2 regions of the Mesorhizobium sp. L103C119B0 genome follow, and region 1 is predicted to be linked to the other one. Evidence: riboswitches for the same ligand, from Rfam matches in the RefSeq annotation. Region 1 holds a riboswitch; the other holds the start of a gene.
What was found. A riboswitch is a leader RNA that binds a small molecule or an ion and turns the genes downstream of it on or off. The one in region 1 is predicted to bind S-adenosylmethionine.
Positions count from the first base shown of each region.

Region 2: another riboswitch for S-adenosylmethionine. It lies ahead of X728_RS149195 (O-succinylhomoserine sulfhydrylase); the one in region 1 lies ahead of X728_RS143920 (homoserine O-acetyltransferase).

Region 1 covers NZ_AYXE01000015.1:31,032-39,703, forward strand. The annotation lists gene X728_RS143940 (ABC transporter ATP-binding protein/permease) at 1-1,171, shown strand, start outside; gene X728_RS143935 (DUF1194 domain-containing protein) at 1,235-2,023, shown strand; gene X728_RS143930 (glycosyltransferase family 2 protein) at 2,075-3,010, opposite strand; partial or broken gene X728_RS01000000167110 (DUF1330 domain-containing protein) at 3,259-3,577, shown strand; gene metW (methionine biosynthesis protein MetW) at 3,585-4,199, opposite strand; gene X728_RS143920 (homoserine O-acetyltransferase) at 4,196-5,365, opposite strand; SAM riboswitch at 5,426-5,503, opposite strand; gene hisC (histidinol-phosphate transaminase) at 5,629-6,738, shown strand; gene X728_RS143910 (prephenate/arogenate dehydrogenase family protein) at 6,743-7,678, shown strand; partial or broken gene X728_RS01000000167115 (sugar kinase) at 7,686-8,610, opposite strand.
Region 2 covers NZ_AYXE01000009.1:150,297-158,968, forward strand. The annotation lists gene X728_RS149210 (Hsp33 family molecular chaperone) at 1-233, shown strand, start outside; gene apaG (Co2+/Mg2+ efflux protein ApaG) at 420-812, opposite strand; gene X728_RS149200 (ceramide glucosyltransferase) at 1,035-2,186, shown strand; gene X728_RS149195 (O-succinylhomoserine sulfhydrylase) at 2,198-3,388, opposite strand; SAM riboswitch at 3,446-3,523, opposite strand; gene X728_RS149190 (2'-deoxycytidine 5'-triphosphate deaminase) at 3,664-4,758, shown strand; gene X728_RS149185 (ABC transporter substrate-binding protein) at 4,860-5,630, shown strand; gene X728_RS149180 (hypothetical protein) at 5,648-6,097, opposite strand; gene araD1 (AraD1 family protein) at 6,123-7,118, opposite strand; gene mmsB (multiple monosaccharide ABC transporter permease) at 7,321-8,607, opposite strand; gene mmsA (multiple monosaccharide ABC transporter ATP-binding protein) at 8,604-8,672, opposite strand, start outside.

The DNA.
Region 1 (8,672 bases):
CTGGCTGGTCGGGCGGCCGCTGATCCGCCTCAACAGCGACCGCTACACCCGCGAGGCCGAGCTGCGTTCCGGGATGGTGCGCGTCAACGAGAATGTCGACGCCATCGCGCTCTATCACGGCGAAGCCGATGCCAAGAGACGGCTCGAAATCGACCTTGGCACGGTACTGGGCGCGATGCGAAACATCTACAAAGCGCAGATCAACCTTTCCTGGGTGACCGATACCTATGGCTGGATCACCGTGGTGGCGCCGATCCTGGTGGCATCGCCGGTCTATTTTTCAGGCGATATCAGCTTTGGCGGGTTGATGATGGCGGTCGGCGCTTTCAACCAGGTGCACTCGTCGCTGCGCTGGTTCATCAACAATATCGGCGGCATCGCAGACTGGCGCGCCACGCTGATGCGCGTTGCCGACTTCCGCATTGCGCTCGATGATACCGATGTGCTGCACGACAAGGAAAAGCGCATCGAATTCGGCGATAACGCCAATGGCAGCCTGACCTTCGAGAAGCTCCAAGTGGCCTCGCCGGAGGGCTGCACCAAACTTTCAGACAGCCATGTCGAGATCCATCCCGGTGAGCGCGTCATGATCACCGGCGATCCAGGCGCCGGCAAGACATTGTTCTTCCGCGCCATTGCCGGCCTTTGGCCCTGGGGCAGCGGGCGGATCGGCTTGCCGGCCGGAGAAACGCCGATTTTCGTGCCGCGTGTTCCGTATTTTCCTGCCGGCACGTTACGCGAAGTGCTGCATCCGAATGGCTCGGCGCCGGCTGGCGATGCTGATTTTGGGGCGGTGCTGGCCGAGGTCGGGCTCGAGCGGCTGTCATCCTCGCTCGACCGTTCCGCACGGTGGGAGCGTGAACTCAACGATGACGAACAACGCTCGCTGGCCTTCGCCAGGCTCGCCTTGCGGCAGCCGAAATGGGTGATCATCGACGAAGCGATGGACGCGTTCGATGGTCCTTCGCTACGAAGGGTGCTGTCCATGTTGGAGAAACGCCTGCCGGAAACCGCGATCCTCAACATCGGGCGCGGACTGCACAATGATCATTTCTTTCCACGCGCATTGAACATCGTGAAGGATACGGGTGCTGCGCCACTGAAACCCGCCCGAGTCAGGACCGGCGCCATCGACCCGCCGCCGAAAGCGGCCGTGCGGCGAAAGAAGTAGAAGGGGCTTTATTTCGCCGCGATCGCGGCGAAGATCACGGATCGAAATATCGGTGGTGCGGCCATGCTCGACGCGTTCAGTCTGTTAGCTTGCCTTGCCTGCACCACGCCCGTGGCTGCCCCGGCCGTTGCCGTGGATGTCGAACTGGTGCTGGCCGTCGACATCTCACAGTCGATGGACGAGAGGGAGTTCGCGCTGCAGCGCGCTGGCTATGTCGAGGCCCTCAGGCATCCCGATTTCATCAAGGCCGTGCGCTCGGGAACCACCGGGCGCATCGCGCTTGCCTATTTCGAATGGGCGGGCGTCGTGCGCGAGGATGGCGTCATCGCCTGGCAGGTGATCGACAGCGCAGAGAGCGCCAACGCCTTCGCCGACAGAATAGAAGCGCGGCCGTTCCGCAGCTTTCGCGGCACCTCGATTTCCGGTGCGCTTGCCTTCGGCGCCGGGCTGTTCGAGGGCACGGGGTTCGATGCGCCACGCAGCGTCATCGACATTTCCGGCGACGGTCCCAACAACACCGGGCTGCCCGTCGCCACGACACGCGATGCGGCGGTGGCCAAGGGCATCGTCATCAACGGCCTGCCGATCCTGATCAGCCCGTCGCCGACGTTCAGCCATCTCGACCAGTATTATGACGACTGCGTCACCGGTGGGCCAGGCTCCTTCGTGTTGCCGATCTATGCGGCCTCGGAATTCGCCACCGCCATACGCCGCAAGCTGATCCTGGAGGTGAGCGGCATCGCCGATGCGACCGTGGTCCCGATCGATGCCGCCGCACCCATGGACTGCCTACAGGGCGAACGCGACCGGCGGCTATATTCCGACCCATATCTGCCGGAACTCGACAAATGAGGTTTGAGGCAGTTCGGAGGGGAAAGCCGCTGCGCGGCTTGTCGGCAAACTTCAGGCCGGCCGTGCACCGTATTTGTCGCGAAATTCGGCATAGAGATCGCGGCGCCAGCGCCGGCCGCCGACATAGCCACGCAACAGCTGCGGCAGCGAATAGCCAAGCGCCTTCGACGACCGGTTGGCCATATAGCCGGAGAACGCCTGCGAAACCCTGCCCTTGAGTGCATCGGCGATGAGCTGCCGGGCGATCATGTAAGGCGGAATGTAGGGGTAGCGGTCGGCGATATAGGGGTGCTTGTCGATCAAGCTCGCATAGGCTTCGACATAGCCGTCCCGGCGACCGGAGATCGAATTCTCCGAGTTGTACTTTTTCCAGTCGATCACTTCGGACAGCTGCGCGCCGCTGCGACGGGCAAAGCGCAGCAACAATTCGCGATCCTGCATGCGCGTGACGTCACTGTCGTAGCCGCCGATGGCCAGCAGCGACTCGCGCCGGGCGGTGATTGCCGACCCGGCAATGAAGATGGTCTGCGCGACAAGGGCCCGCTCCAGCGAGTCGCGGCTCAGCAGCGCCTCGCGGTTGACGCAGTTGGTGCGGCGATTGCCCTTCAGCGACACGAAGGAACTGATCAGCACTTCGAGCGAGGGATTGTTGTCGAACTGCTCCAGCGTCCGCGCCAGGCGATCCGGCAAATAGACGTCGTCGGAATCGAGGAATGTCACCACCGGCGCCTGCGCCCGCTCGATGCCGGCATTGCGGGCGGCATTGGCGCCGCGCCATTTCGAGCCAACATAGATCAGCCGTGGATCGCGGATTTCGGTAAGTGCGGCTGCCGTACCGTCGGTCGAGCCGTCATCGACGACAATGTGTTCGAACCGGGGAAAATTCTGCGCCAGCACGCTCTCCACGGCGCGCACCACCTTGCTGCGGCGATTGTGCGTCGGTGTGATCACCGAGATCAGCGGAGCGAGGTCGGTTGCCTTGGACATGTTGCTTCGATTGTGCCCCGAAATGCCTGGAGGCCGGAGGTTTTGATGGTCGCCGTCCAAGCCTTACCCCGGGATGGCATTCGATTCGACGCTACAAAAAACCAGCGGCAATGTCATCACAAACTGTTGAGCCAGGACGCCGGTAAGCCGGCCGATTACCCCAGACGTAATCGACCGATGGCCATCATGTCTGCAGATTGCGCCAACGAAGCCGGTCGTCGGGCTTCGATCTCACAGGGAGTTCAGCCATGGCCGCCTACGCCGTCGCCCATATGCGTCAAGTCACAATGGGCCCGCAGATTGTCGAGTATCTGCAGGATCGACGCCACATTGGAGCCGTTCGGCGGCCGCTTCCTTGTCCACGGCGGCGACATGGACGTGGTCGAAAACGAATGGCCCGGGCATCTGATCGTCATCGAGTTTCCGGACAGGGCGCATGCGTGGGGCTGGTACGATTCATCAGCCTATCGGGAGATTCTGGCCTTGCGCACCGACAACTCCCACGCCGATGTGATCATCGCCGATGGCGTTCAGCACCCGCACAAGGCGACGGACGTGCTGGAATAGGGGCAAACTACCGCTTCAGCAAGAACACCGCTTGCTGGCCGAAGAAATTCCAGAACCACCATGGCATCGACAGGCCGATCTTCTGGCCGTTGCCGTCGAGCGCGGTGGCTTTCTCGACCGAAGCGCCGAGTTCCTCGACCAGATTGACGAAGTCGCGGATGGTGCAGAAATGGATGTTGGGCGTGTCGTACCAGGAATAGGGCAGGTCCGCGGTCACCGGCATCCGGCCATTGACGAACAGCGACAGCCGCACCCGCCAGTGGCCGAAATTGGGGAAGGAGACGATGGCGCGGTTGCCGATTCGCAGCAGCTCGTCGAGCACCAGCTTCGGGTTGCGGGTCGCCTGCAGCGTCTGAGACAGGACGACGAAGTCAAAACCCTTGTCCGGATAGAATTCGAGGTCGGTATCGGCATCGCCCTGGATGACCGAGAGACCGCGCGCCACGCATTCATTGACGCCGCGCTGTGACAGCTCCAGCCCGCGGCCGTCGACCTGCTTGGTCTCCTGCAGGAGTTCGAGCAGCAGGCCGTCGCCGGAGCCGACATCGAGCACCCGCGACTGCGGCGGTATCAGGTTGGCCACGACTTCGAGGTCGACGCGCTGGCTGCCATTGACGCTCATGAGGCGAGCCCCCTTGCGCGGGCCGCCGAGCCGATGAAGCCCTTGACGGCGGCAAACAGTTCGGGTTCATCGAGCAGGAAGGCATCATGGCCGCGGTCGGTGTCGATCTCGACGAAGGAGACGGAGGCGCCGGCGGCGTTGAGCGCATGCACGATCGAGCGGCTCTCCTCGGTCGGGAACAGCCAGTCCGAGGTGAAGGACACCAGGCAGAAGCGGGTCTTGGTCCCGGCAAAGGCATCTGCCAACCGGCCGCCATGGTCGGCGGCGAGGTCGAAATAATCCATCGAACGGGTCATGTAGAGGTAGGAGTTGGCGTCGAAGCGGTCGACGAATGTCATGCCCTGGTGGCGCAGATAGCTTTCGATCTGGAAATCTGCGTCGAAACCGAAGGTCAGTGCTTCGCGGTCCTGCAGATTGCGGCCGAATTTCCGATGCAGGGCGGCTTCCGACAGATAGGTGATGTGGGCGGCCATGCGCGCCACGGCGAGCCCCTTTTCCGGGCGCTTGCCGTGCTCGAAATATTTGCCGCCATGCCAGTCCGGATCGGCCATGACGGCCTGCCGGCCGACCTCGTGGAAGGCGATGTTCTGCGAGGAATGGCGTGCGCCTGTGGCGATCGGCAGGGCCGAGAAGACGCGCTCGGAATAGCACGATGCCCATTCCAGCACCTGCATGCCGCCCATCGAGCCGCCGAGCACGCAAAACAGCTTTTCGATGCCGAAATGGTCGACCAGCATCAATTGCGCCCGCACCATGTCGCGGATGGTGATGATTGGCAGGTCGAGGCCGTAGGGCTTGCCGGTGGCGGGATTGGTCGAGGCCGGACCGGTGGAGCCGAGGCACCCGCCGATGACGTTGGAGCAGATGACGAAGAAGCGGTTGGTGTCGATGATCTTGCCGGGACCGATCAGCACTTCCCACCAGCCGGGCTTGCCGGTCACCGGATTGGTGTTGGCGACATGCTGGTCGCCGGTCAGCGCGTGGCAGACCAGGATGGCGTTGGTGCGGGCATCGTTGAGGGTGCCATAGGTCTGGTAGGCGATCTGGAACGGCGACAAAAGCGTGCCGGCGTCGAGCTTCAGCGGCTTGTCAGGGCCAAAACGCAACACCGGGCTCGACGGGCTGTCGGCCTCGTTGTTGGTTTTTGTAGCGCGGAGCGCGGCCATGTGACTCTCCTTGCCCGCCGTCAGGCAATAAAAAACCGGCAATGCGATCGCAAAGCCGGTTACGTCACGCAAACGGCCCTTTAGCGAGTTGTTTAACGTGGCTGCAAGCCGACCGGCCAAATCACCACGGAACTGTTGCGTTCTTCTAGAACTCGTGCGGCCCGGCGTCAACGGCCAGCTATGCCCGCCTCTCGACATTCGCGGCTACGGCTTGTATTTCCGCTGCGGCCTCCGGACGGAGGCATTCTGGATGGATTTGCGACATGGACAAGACAGCGGGCAAGGCACGGCCGACGCCCCGCGCGGGCATCATGGACATCGACGCCTATGTACCGGGCAAGAGCACGGCACCTGCCGGCGTCGCCAAGGTCCATAAATTGTCGTCGAACGAGAACCCGCTCGGCCCGTCGCCGAAGGCGATCGAGGCCGCGCGCGAAGTGGCCAGCAAGCTTGATGTCTATCCCGACGGCACCGCCCGCCGGCTGCGCGAGGCGATCGCCGAGGTGCACGGCCTCAACCCGGCAAACATCATCTGCTCCAACGGTTCCGACGAGATACTTGGCCTGCTGGCGCAGACCTATCTTGCGCCAGGCGATGAGGCGATTTTTACCGAACATGCCTTCATGGTCTACAAGATCTACATTCAGTCGGCGGGGGCCAAGCCGGTTGCTGTGAAGGAAACCCAGGAGCGCGCCGACGTCGACGCGATCCTGGCCGCGGTGACGCCGCGGACCAAAATCATCTTCCTCGCCAATCCCAACAATCCGACCGGCACCTATCTGCCTTTCCAGGAGGTCCGCCGCCTGCATTCCACGCTCCCGGGCAACGTGCTTCTGGTGCTGGACGCGGCCTATGCCGAGTACGTCAGGCGCAATGACTATGAGGCAGGTATCGAGCTGGCGGGCAGCGCGCAGAATGTGGTCATGACCCGCACCTTCTCCAAGCTCGGCCTTGGCGGCGCGCGCATCGGCTGGATGTATGGCCCACTGCACATCGTCGATGCCATCAACCGTATCCGCGGCCCTTTCAACGTTAACGCAACAGCGATCGAGGCCGGCATTGCCGCCATCCGCGACCGCGCCCATGTCGAGCGCAGTTCGTTGCACAACGAGACCTGGCTTACCTGGTTGAATGAAGAACTGACGAAGCTTGGGCTGCGCGTGACGCCCAGCGTCGGCAATTTCGTCCTCATCCACTTTCCCGACGACAAGAAGCATTCGGCTGAGGCGGCGGACGATTACCTCACCCAGCGCGGCTATATATTGCGGCGCGTTACCGGCTATGGCTTTCCCAACGCGCTGCGCATGAGCGTCGGCACCGAAGAAGCAAATCGCGGCGTCATCGATGCCCTCACGACATTCCTGAAAAGCTGAAACAATGACAGCACCGATGTTTGAAAAGATCGCGCTGGTCGGCATCGGCCTGATCGGCTCGTCGCTGGCCCGCATCATCCGCCGCGAGGGCCTGGCCCGCCATGTCGCCATCGCGACGCGCAGCCCGGCCACGCTGGCACGGGCGAAGGAGCTCGGTCTTGGCGAGAGCTACACCACCGACGCCAGGGAAGCGGTCCGCAATGCCGACCTGATCATCGTCTCGGTGCCAGTGGGATCGTCGGGCGAGGTGGCGCAAGAGATCGCGCCGGGGCTGAAAAAGGGCGCCATCCTCACCGATGTCGGTTCGACCAAGGCCTCGGTCATTGCGCAAATACAGCCCTATGTACCGGACGGCGTGCACTTTATTCCGGGGCACCCGCTGGCAGGTACGGAGAAATCGGGCCCGGATGCGGGTTTCGCCGACCTGTTCGCAAACCGCTGGTGCATCTTCACGCCGCTGCCGGGAACCGATCCGGCCGCGCTGGAAAAGCTGTCGGAATTCTGGCGGCGCTGCGGCTCCAACATCGACACGATGGACCCGCAGCATCATGACATGACGCTGGCCATCGTTTCGCATCTTCCGCACATCATTGCCTACAACATCGTCGGCACGGCCGACGATCTGGAATCGGTGACCAAGTCGGAAGTGATCAAATATTCGGCTTCCGGTTTCCGCGACTTCACCCGTCTGGCCGCCTCCGACCCGACCATGTGGCGCGACGTGTGCCTGCACAACAAGGATGCCATCCTGGAAATGCTGGCGCGCTTTTCGGAGGACCTCGCCTCGCTGCAGCGGGCGATCCGCTGGGGCGACGGCGACAAGCTGTTCGACCTGTTCACCCGCACCCGGGCCGTTCGCCGTTCGATCATCGAGGCCGGCCAGGATATCGACGTGCCGGATTTCGGCCGCCAGGCGGTCGAGCACCCGGTGAAAAGTTAAATCTGTTTCAGACGGGCCAGGTCGCCGCGACCATGGCCATTGCCTCGTCCCTGTTTGGCGCCCCCAGCCGGCCGCCGAAGCGCTGGCATTTGAGCGCGGCCGCCGCGCTGGCAAAGCGCAACGCGTGCTCGACCGGCATGGCCTCAGCAAGTCCAACGGCAAAGGCGCCGTGGAAAACGTCGCCGGCGGCCAGCGTGTCGACCGCCTTGATCTTCGGCGCCGCGATGTGGCGCACGCATCCGGCGGACCGGTCATGCCACCCAGCTTCCCACGGCGCCGCCGGTAACCGCGACAAAGGCGTCTGTGCGGCTGGCGAGGTCGGCGCAGGCGGTTTCGGGATCCAGCGCGTGGTCGCAGATAATGCGTGCAGCCGTCTCCGAAGCGACGATGTGCGACGCCAGCGGCAACAGACGCTCCAGCACCTCCAGCGGCGCCGTGTCGGCGTCGAGGATTGCCGGGCAACCGGCGTCGCGCGCGGCGGTCAAGGCAAGAGCGGCGGCGCCCGGCCAGCGCACATCGACCAGCACGGCATCGAAGCCGGAAAGATCGGCGACAGGCACCGCCTCGGGGTCGGCCTGCGCCTTTGGGTCGTAGAAGGGCACGATCATGCGCTCGCCATGAGCGTCGACCAGGATCGCGGCCAGCGCCGAGCGGGCGCCTTCGACGCGGCGGACAAAGCCGCAATCGACGCCCTCGGCCTCGATGCCGGCCAGCAATTGGTCGCCGACGGCATCGCCACCTGCACTTGCCCACAGGAACACCTCGGCGCCGAGACGGCGGGCGGCGCAGGCAGCACTTGTTGCCATGCCCGAGGCGATCTGGATGCCGTCCGAGGCGATGAACTTGCCCTGATGCGTGGGCAGGGTTTCGACGCGCAGGATGGTATCCAGCGTCAGTGCGCCAACGCTCAGCAGTTTCACCGGTCGGTTCATGCGTCGGCTTGCTCGAGCATGATCTCTTCCCAATAGCCGTTCCCGCTCTTTGCGATCATGCT
Region 2 (8,672 bases), on a different contig from region 1:
TCGGCGCCGAGCGGCTGCTCTACAGGCTGTTCCACGAACATGGCGTGCGCGTCTTCGGCGGCGTGCCGGTCGCCGACCAATGTTCCTGCTCAAGGGACAAGATACGCGGCATCCTCGAGGGGTTTTCCGCGCAGGAGATCAAGGACAGCACCGAAGATGGCGGCATCCACGTCGCCTGCGAGTTCTGCTCGAAGCAGTACGACTTCGACCCGGCGGAGTTTGCAACTCAGTAGCATCTCTTCCTTCTCCCCGTTCACGGGGAGAAGGTGCCCGAAGGGCGGATGAGGGGCAGCGCGAACTTTGGTGAATGGCCGCGCATAGCCTACGTCATGTGCGTGGAAGATAACCTCATGAGTCCGGCGGCGCCCCTCGTTGCACTGCCGGGCATTCCTCCCCGTATAGAGATGGGGAGAAAACCCCTAATTCACCGTCCGCCGCGTCCCCGGCAGATCCAGCGAAAACGCGGGAATAGCGACGTCGAACGTCTCGCCCTTTTTGTTGCGCATGGTGTAGTGGCCGACCATGAAGCCGGAGGGCGTCGAGAGCGGGCAGCCTGACGTGTATTGATAGCTGTCGCCGGGATTGAGCTCAGGCTGGTCGCCGACCACGCCGGCGCCGCGCACTTCCTCGATCCGGCCGCTGCCGTCGGTGATGTGCCAGTAACGCGACATAAGCTGCACGAAATCGTCCGACTGGTTGTCGATCGTCACCTGGTAGCCCCAGACATAACGGTTCTCCGCCGGGTCCGAGCGGTCCTCCAGGTAGAACGGTCTGACCTGCACTTCGATGTTGCGCGTGACGGCGCGATACATGGGCTGCTCCGGTTGCGCGGCAAGGAACATTTGTCGCGCTATGCGGTTTGATACGCGCACAACGGCATGTCCTGCCAGCCTCAAAGCGGAGGTGCCGACAAACAATGTCATTTAAGTGACACATGACAATGTTGGTGTGCGCAAACCTTGCCGGCGACTCAAGGCCCATCTGTCGACTGACAAAGCAGCCGCGAGCGGCCTTTCCGGAGTGACCAGATCTCGATGGAACCAGCTCTCACAGCCGCCTTCGCCTCCTCCGCTTTGCTTCTTTCCAATCTCGCCAGCATCCTGCTTGCTTCGTCGAAACTGCAAGCGCGCCGTCTCATCCCCCCGCCGTCCAACGAGCAGCCACCGGTCTCGATCGTCGTGCCGTCGCGCGGCGTGGAGCCGTTCACACAAGAGACGCTGCAGCGAGCCTTCTCGCTCGACTGGCCGCGCTACGAACTGATCTTCTGCGTCGCTCACGCCGACGATCCCGTCGTCAAACTGATAAACAGGGCGATCGTCCTGTTTCCCAACGTGCCGGCCCGGCTGCTGATCGGCGACGACCGCGTCAGCAGCAACCCGAAGCTCAACAACTGCGTCAAGGGCTGGGAAGCGGCGCGCAATCATTGGGTTATTCTGGCGGATTCCAACGTGCTGATGCCTAGGGATTACGTCCAGCACCTGATGGCGGCCTGGCGGACCAATACCGGGCTTATCTGCTCGACGCCGATCGGCTCGCGGCCGGAAGGCTTCTGGGCCGAGGTCGAATGCGCGTTCCTCAACACGCTGCAGGCGCGCTGGCAATATGCCGGCGAGGCGCTTGGCCTCGGCTTTGCCCAGGGCAAGAGCATGCTGTGGAACAAGCCGATGCTCGATACCAATGGCGGTATCCGCGCGCTGGCCGCCGAGATCGCCGAGGATGCTGCTGCAACCAAGCTGGTCAACGGACTGGGCCTGCGCGTCAATCTCGTTGCCTCGCCTTTCGAGCAACCACTGGGGCAGCGCCGACTTGCCGACATCTGGTCGCGTCAGGCGCGCTGGGCGCGGTTGCGCCGCGTCACTTTCCCGCTGTTTTTCGCACCCGAGATCCTGACCGGCGTCGCCGTGCCGTTGGCGTTGGCGCTGGTGGCGGCAGCAAGTGCCGGCATCAGCCTGCCGGCCACGGTGTTGGCCGTGCTGGCGGCGGCCTACATTCCCGAATGCGCGCTGGCCGCGGCCAAGGGCTGGCATCTGTCGCTGCGCATGGTCCCGGCGATGATGGTCCGCGACATGATGCTTCCCGCCATCTGGGCGCGCGGCTGGCTGAGCGGCGCCGTCGATTGGCGCGGCAACACCATGATCATCGGCACCAAGACGGCCGAGCTGGAAGAGGCTTCGTCGGGAGCGTGACGCCTCGCGGCCTACCCGGCTGCCTTCAGCGCCTGCGCAACGTCCTCCAGCAGATCGTCCGTATCCTCAAGACCGACCGACAGCCTGAGCGTTCCCGGCCCGATGCCAAGCTCGGCGCGAGCTTCGTCGCTGAGGTTCTTGTGCGTGGTGGTCGCCGGATGGGTGATCAGGCTCTTGGCGTCGCCGAGATTGTTGGAGATCAGCACGATGTCGAGCGCGTTCTGCAAGGCGAAGGCCGCCTGCTTGCCGCCCTTCACGTCGAGGCAGATCAGCGTCGATCCGCCCGTCATCTGCTTCTTGACGATGTCGGCCTGCGGGTGGTCGGCGCGGCCGGGATAGATGACGCGGGCGATTTCCGGCCGTCCTGCCAGGAAATCCGCGATCTTGGCCGCGCTTTCCGTCTGCTGGCGCACCCGAACCGGCAGCGTCTCCAGGCCCTTGAGCAGCGTCCAGGCGTTGAACGGCGACAGGCTCGGGCCGGTGTGGCGGAAATAGTCGTGCAAATTCTCGTCGATCCATTTCTTGTCCGACAGGATGATGCCGCCGAGACAGCGTCCCTGGCCGTCAATGTGCTTGGTCGCGGAGTAGACGACGATATGGGCGCCGAGCTGCAAGGGCTTCTGCTGCAAGGGCGTGGCAAAGACATTGTCGACGATCAGCCTGGCGCCGATCGAGGTGGCGAGCGCCGCCACCGCTGCGATGTCGACCACTTCCAGCGTCGGATTGGTCGGGCTTTCCAGGAAGAACAGTTTCGTGTTCGGCCGCACCGCCTTTTCCCAGTTGGCGATGTCGGTGCCGTCGACCAGCGTTGCCTCGATGCCGTATTTCGGCGCCAGCGTCTCCACCACCCAGCGGCAGGAGCCGAACAGCGCGCGCGCCGCAACGATATGGTCGCCGGCCTTGGCGCTGCACAGGAGCGCTGCCGTCACCGCAGCCATGCCGGACGCCGTGGCGCGCGCATCTTCGGCACCCTCCAGCGCGCACATGCGCTTTTCGAACATGTCGACGGTAGGGTTGGCATAGCGCGAATAGATGAAGCCCGGCTCCTCGCCCTTGAAACGGGCCTCGGCAGCCTGCGCCGTCTCGTAGACATAGCCTTGGGTGAGGTACATCGCTTCGGACGTCTCGCCGAACTGGGAACGCAGCGTTCCCCCGTGCACGAGTGCGGTCTGAGGTTTCCAGTTACGCTTCTTGGTGCTCATCGCTTTTGTTCCAGACACAAAAAAACCGGCCGCGAAAGTCGCAACCGGTCCATATGGCCTTGCGGCCCGACGGTCCTTTAGCGACTTGTTTAACGTGGCTGCAAGCCGACCGGCCAAATCACCACGGGATAACGACCCTTTAGACCTCACCTGCGCTTGCGTCAATTGCCGGCTTCATTAAGAGGTTTGTACCAGGCAGGTTCCGCAATAATATCCAGCGGTTTTGCGGCAAGAACCTGCCACAAAGAGACCGACCTTGGAGCGGAGCCAGCCTTTTGCGGCAGACAGGCATTCTTCCCGATCAGGACATTTCCGCGCTGTTTCAGTCCGGCGCGCTGAAGTCGCCGCGCGCGCTCGATGTCGACCAGGTGCAGCCGGCGAGCCTCGATCTCAGGCTCGGCGACAAGGCTTTTCGCGTGCGCGCCTCCTTCCTGCCGGGTCCCGATCATCTGGTGGCCGACAAGCTTCACCGGCTGAAATTGCATGAGTTCAGTCTCGCCGAGGGCGCGGTGCTGGAAACCGGCTGCGTCTACATCGTGCCGCTGCTCGAACGCCTGGCGCTGCCCGCAAACGTGTCGGCCTCGGCCAACCCGAAGAGCTCGACCGGCCGGCTCGACATCTTCACCCGGGTGATGACCGATCGCGGCCATGAGTTCGACAAGATCGCCCCCGGCTATCACGGGCCGCTTTATCTCGAAGTCAGTCCGCGCACCTTCCCGATCGTCGTACGCGCCGGATCGAGGCTGTCGCAGATCCGCTTTCGCACCGGCAACGCGCTGTTGTCGGAGGCAGAACTGAACGAATTGCACCGCGCCGAGATGCTGGTGGCGACCGAGCCGCCCAACATTTCCGGCGGCGGCATTGCGCTGTCGATCGATCTTGACGGCGACCAGAACGGCCTGGTCGGCTATCGCGGCAAGCATCACACCGGCTTGGTCGATGTCGACAAGCGCGCCGCCCAGGATGCCGTCGATTTCTGGGAGCCGCTCTATAAGAGCGGCGCCGGCGAACTGGTGCTCGACCCGGACGAGTTCTACATCCTGGTCAGCCGCGAAGCCGTGCACGTGCCGCCGCTCTACGCCGCCGAGATGACGCCCTTCGATCCGCTGGTTGGCGAATTCCGTGTTCACTATGCCGGCTTCTTCGATCCGGGCTTCGGCCATTCGGCCTCAGGCGGCACCGGCAGCCGGGCGGTGCTCGAAGTGCGCAGCCACGAAGTGCCGTTCATCCTCGACCACGGCCAGATCGTCGGCCGGCTGGTCTACGAACACATGCTGAAGCGGCCGCAGGCGCTTTACGGCACCGATCTCGGCTCGAATTACCAGGCGCAAGGCCTCAAGCTCTCCAAGCATTTCCGCCCCGCCGGCTGAACCTTCGATCACCGTCAGGCAAAATACTTGCCTGCGCTGCCTCACCATGCTTGGCTGCCTTTCGGTGGCCGGCAAGAGAACGGCGCGCAAGGGGAACCAAAATGCAGATTTCAAGATGGATCATATCGGCAGCGGGCGCTGCCATGCTGGTGATATCGGCCGGCTCGCTGGCTGAGGCGCAGGAGAAATTGAAGATCGGCACCGAGGGCGCTTATCCGCCCTTCAACACCATCACCGCGGACGGCAAGATCGAGGGCTTCGACATCGACATTGCCAATGCGCTGTGTGCGCAGATGAAGGTCGAGTGCGAGATCGTCACCCAGGACTGGGACGGCATCATCCCGGCGCTGCAGGCGAAAAAGTTCGACGCCATCATCGCCTCGATGAGCATCACCGAGGAGCGCAAGAAACAGGTCGCCTTCACCAACAAATACTACACGACGCCGCTGGCGCTGGTGGCGCCCAAGGACAGCGACCTCACTTCCACCGAACCGGCAGCCCTTGCCGGCAAGACGGTGGGCGCGCAGGCCTCGACCACCCAGGCCGACTATGCGCAGGACGCCTATGGCAAGGCCGGCGCCGAGGCGAAACTCTACCCCACCCAGGAAGAGGCGATCACCGACTTGCAGAACGGCCGTCTCGACGCCGTCATCTCCGACAAGTTCGTGCTGATGGACTGGCTGAAGAAGGCGAGCGAAGGCTGCTGCAAGCTTGTCGGCGACGTCAAGGGCACCGAGACGCAAGCCGGCATCGCTGTCCGCCTGGAAGACACGGCGCTACGCGACAAGCTGAATGCGGCGATAGACGCCATCGTCGCCGACGGCACTTACAAGAAGATCCAGGCCAAGTATTTCGATTTCGATATTTATTGACTTCCGGCCCGCCGGAGTCAGCCGCGAAAGAGATACTCTTTCGCGGCGCCAAGGCAGGCATGAAAATGGCCGATAAACAGCAGTTCGCGTGCGGCCAAACGTTTCCTGCCCCAAAAGCCTTCGGTCAGTTTGACCTCGTCGAGCGAAGCGTTTGAGCCGCGCTTCAACGGGAACAACTGCTTGTCGAGGCAACCGAGGACATGGGCCTTGGCGGAGTCGATGCCGCAGACCTTGCCATTGTTGTTCAGCCTGTCGGTGCGAAGCGCTGATGTCATGTGATCCGTGTTGCGCATCAGAAAGCTCACCTGGGCTTTCGAATAGCCGGTTGCCAGAAGACGGCTCGTCATCGCCAAACGGGCTTCACGATAGGACTTCGGGCTGCACTGGCCGGCGCTAAAGGCCACCGACGGTTGGGTCAGGAACAGGGCCACGCCCGTGAACACAATGACAAGCCGCATTCCGTTCATTCCGGCTCCCAAATGTGATGCTGCCTCAAAGCGCCTTCACCGCCACCTTCACCGGCTGCTCGATCTCCAGCGGGTTGCGCAGCGGCAGGCCGAAATCCCCGGCCTCGATCTCGAACACGTCGCCGGCCTGAGTCTTGATGCCGTCGGCAAAGGACAGCGTCGCCGTGCCGAACATGTGCACATGCACGTCGCCCGGCTGGCGGAAGGCCGAATATTTGAAGTGATGATGTTCGAGATTGGCGATTGTGTGCGACATGTTCGCTTCGCCCGACAGGAACGGCTTTTCCCACAGCAAATTGCTGTCGCGATAGATTCGCGATGAGCCCCTGACGTCGGCCGGCAGGTCGCCGATCAGGATTTCCGGCCCGAACGAGGCGTTGCGCAGTTTGGAATGTGCCAGGAACAGATAGTTCACCCGCTCGGTAACATGATCGGAAAACTCGTTCGACAGCGTGAAGCCGACGCGGAACGGCGCGCCGTCGTCGCCGATGACATAGATGCCGGCGATTTCCGGCTCCTCGCCGGCGTCCTGCGCAAAGGCCGGCGACATCAGTGCGGCGCCCGGCGCCACCGCCATGGTGCCGTTGCCCTTGTAGAACCATTCCGGCTGCACGCCGGTCTGGCCCTTGGCCGGCTTGCCGCCTTCGAGCCCCATGCGGAACATCTTCATGGAATCGGTAAGCTGCTCCTCGCCGCCATCGCTGAGCTTCTTGTGCATGGAATCGCGCGTCGCCGCCGAGCCGAGATGGGTCAGGCCGGTGCCGGTCAGATGCAGATGCGCAGGATCGGGATGGTTGATCGGCGACACCAGCCGGCCCTTCTTGTAGACGGCGTCGAGGTCTATCGCTTCACCGAACCCCTTGCGCTCGATCAGCGCGGCGAGGCCCGTTCCGGTGCGCGCGGCTTCCATGGCCAGCGAATAGACGCTGCGGGCGCCGTTGATGATCCTGGTCTTGCCGCCGCCATTGCGGGCGACGACGCGGATGGTCTCGGCGTCGTCGAGGATCTGGGAGATCAGCATGATGAAATCCTCTCTCATGTGCCTTGGCCGGGTTGCCCCTTGGCAAACCTTGACCTGCGCGGCTCGGACCTCGCCGCGCCACGGGTTGAACTCTTCGTCCGGATTGCGCTCGCGAGCTCCATCCCTCGGGGGACTTCTTATGCCGACAACTTGCCGGCTGCGCCGCGACCGTATGCCTCCTGCTTGCCTCGCCTGAAGCTTGTCAGGCCTTGTTCTTGTTGTAGACGTCGAAGATCACGGCGCCGAGCAGCACCAGGCCTTTGACCACCTGCTGCCAGTCGACATTGACGCCCATGATCGACATGCCGTTGTTCATCACGCCCATGATGAAGCCGCCGACGACCGCCCCGATGACCTGGCCGACGCCGCCCATCGCCGAGGCGCCGCCGATGAACACGGCGGCGATGACGTCGAGCTCCGAGCCGAGACCCGCCGCCGGGACCGCCTGGCCCAGACGAGCCGCGATGATCAGGCCGCCAAGCGCCGACAGCACGCCCATATTGATGAACACCATCAGCGTCAGCCGCTCGGTGTTGATGCCCGACAGCTGCGCCGCCTTGGGATTGCCGCCCATGGCGTAGATGCGCCTCCCGATGGTCATGCGCTTGGTGACGAAGACGAACAGCGTGATCAGCACGCCCATGACCAGCAGCACCACGGGCAGGCCGCGGTAGCTGGCAAACTCATAGACCAGGAACAGCGCCAGCGCGCTGGCGACCAGCGTCTTGACGACGAACAGGGTGAAGGGCTCGGCCTCATAACCATGGCGTTCTCGTTTGCGCCGGGTGCGGACCCCGAAATAGGCATAGGCGAGCACGGCGATCAGCCCCAGCACGACCGTCGTCATGTGCAGGGTCACGCCGCTGCCCATGATGGTCTTGCCGGCTGCGTTCACGACCGGCGGGACGAGCGTCAGTGGGCCGATCACATCCGGGATGAAGCCGGAACTGAGCATCTTGAAGTCGTCGGGAAGCGGACCCACCGACGAGCCGCCGCCAAGCAACGCCTGGCAAATGCCGCGGAAGATCAGCATTCCGGCCAGCGTGACAATGAAGCTCGGTATCCGGTGATAGGCGATCCAATACCCTTGCGCGGCGCCGATCAGGCCACCCGCGACCAGGCAGACGATCGAAACCACCAGGGGATTGCTCAGCGGTCCGAGTTGCCAGATGACCATCATGTTTGCCGCCAGCGCGCCAATGAAACCGGCGACCGATCCGACGCTGAGGTCGATATAGCCCGATACGATCACCAGCAGCATGCCCAGCGCCATCACGATGATGAAGGAGTTCTGCTGCACCAGATTGCTGAGGTTGACCGGCTTGAACAACGTCCCCGACGTGGTGAACTGGAAGAACAGCATGATGACGATCAGGGCTATGATCAGTCCGTATTCGCGTAAATTCGTCGCCAGCGCCGAGACGGCGATGCGCGGGCGCTGTTCGTCGGCGACGTTGCCCTGCGGGGCGGGGGCGCTTTCGGTGCTCATGCTGCTTTTCCTTCTCCCCGGACGATGGCGCGCATTATCTTTTCCTGGCTTGCTTCCGCCGCCGG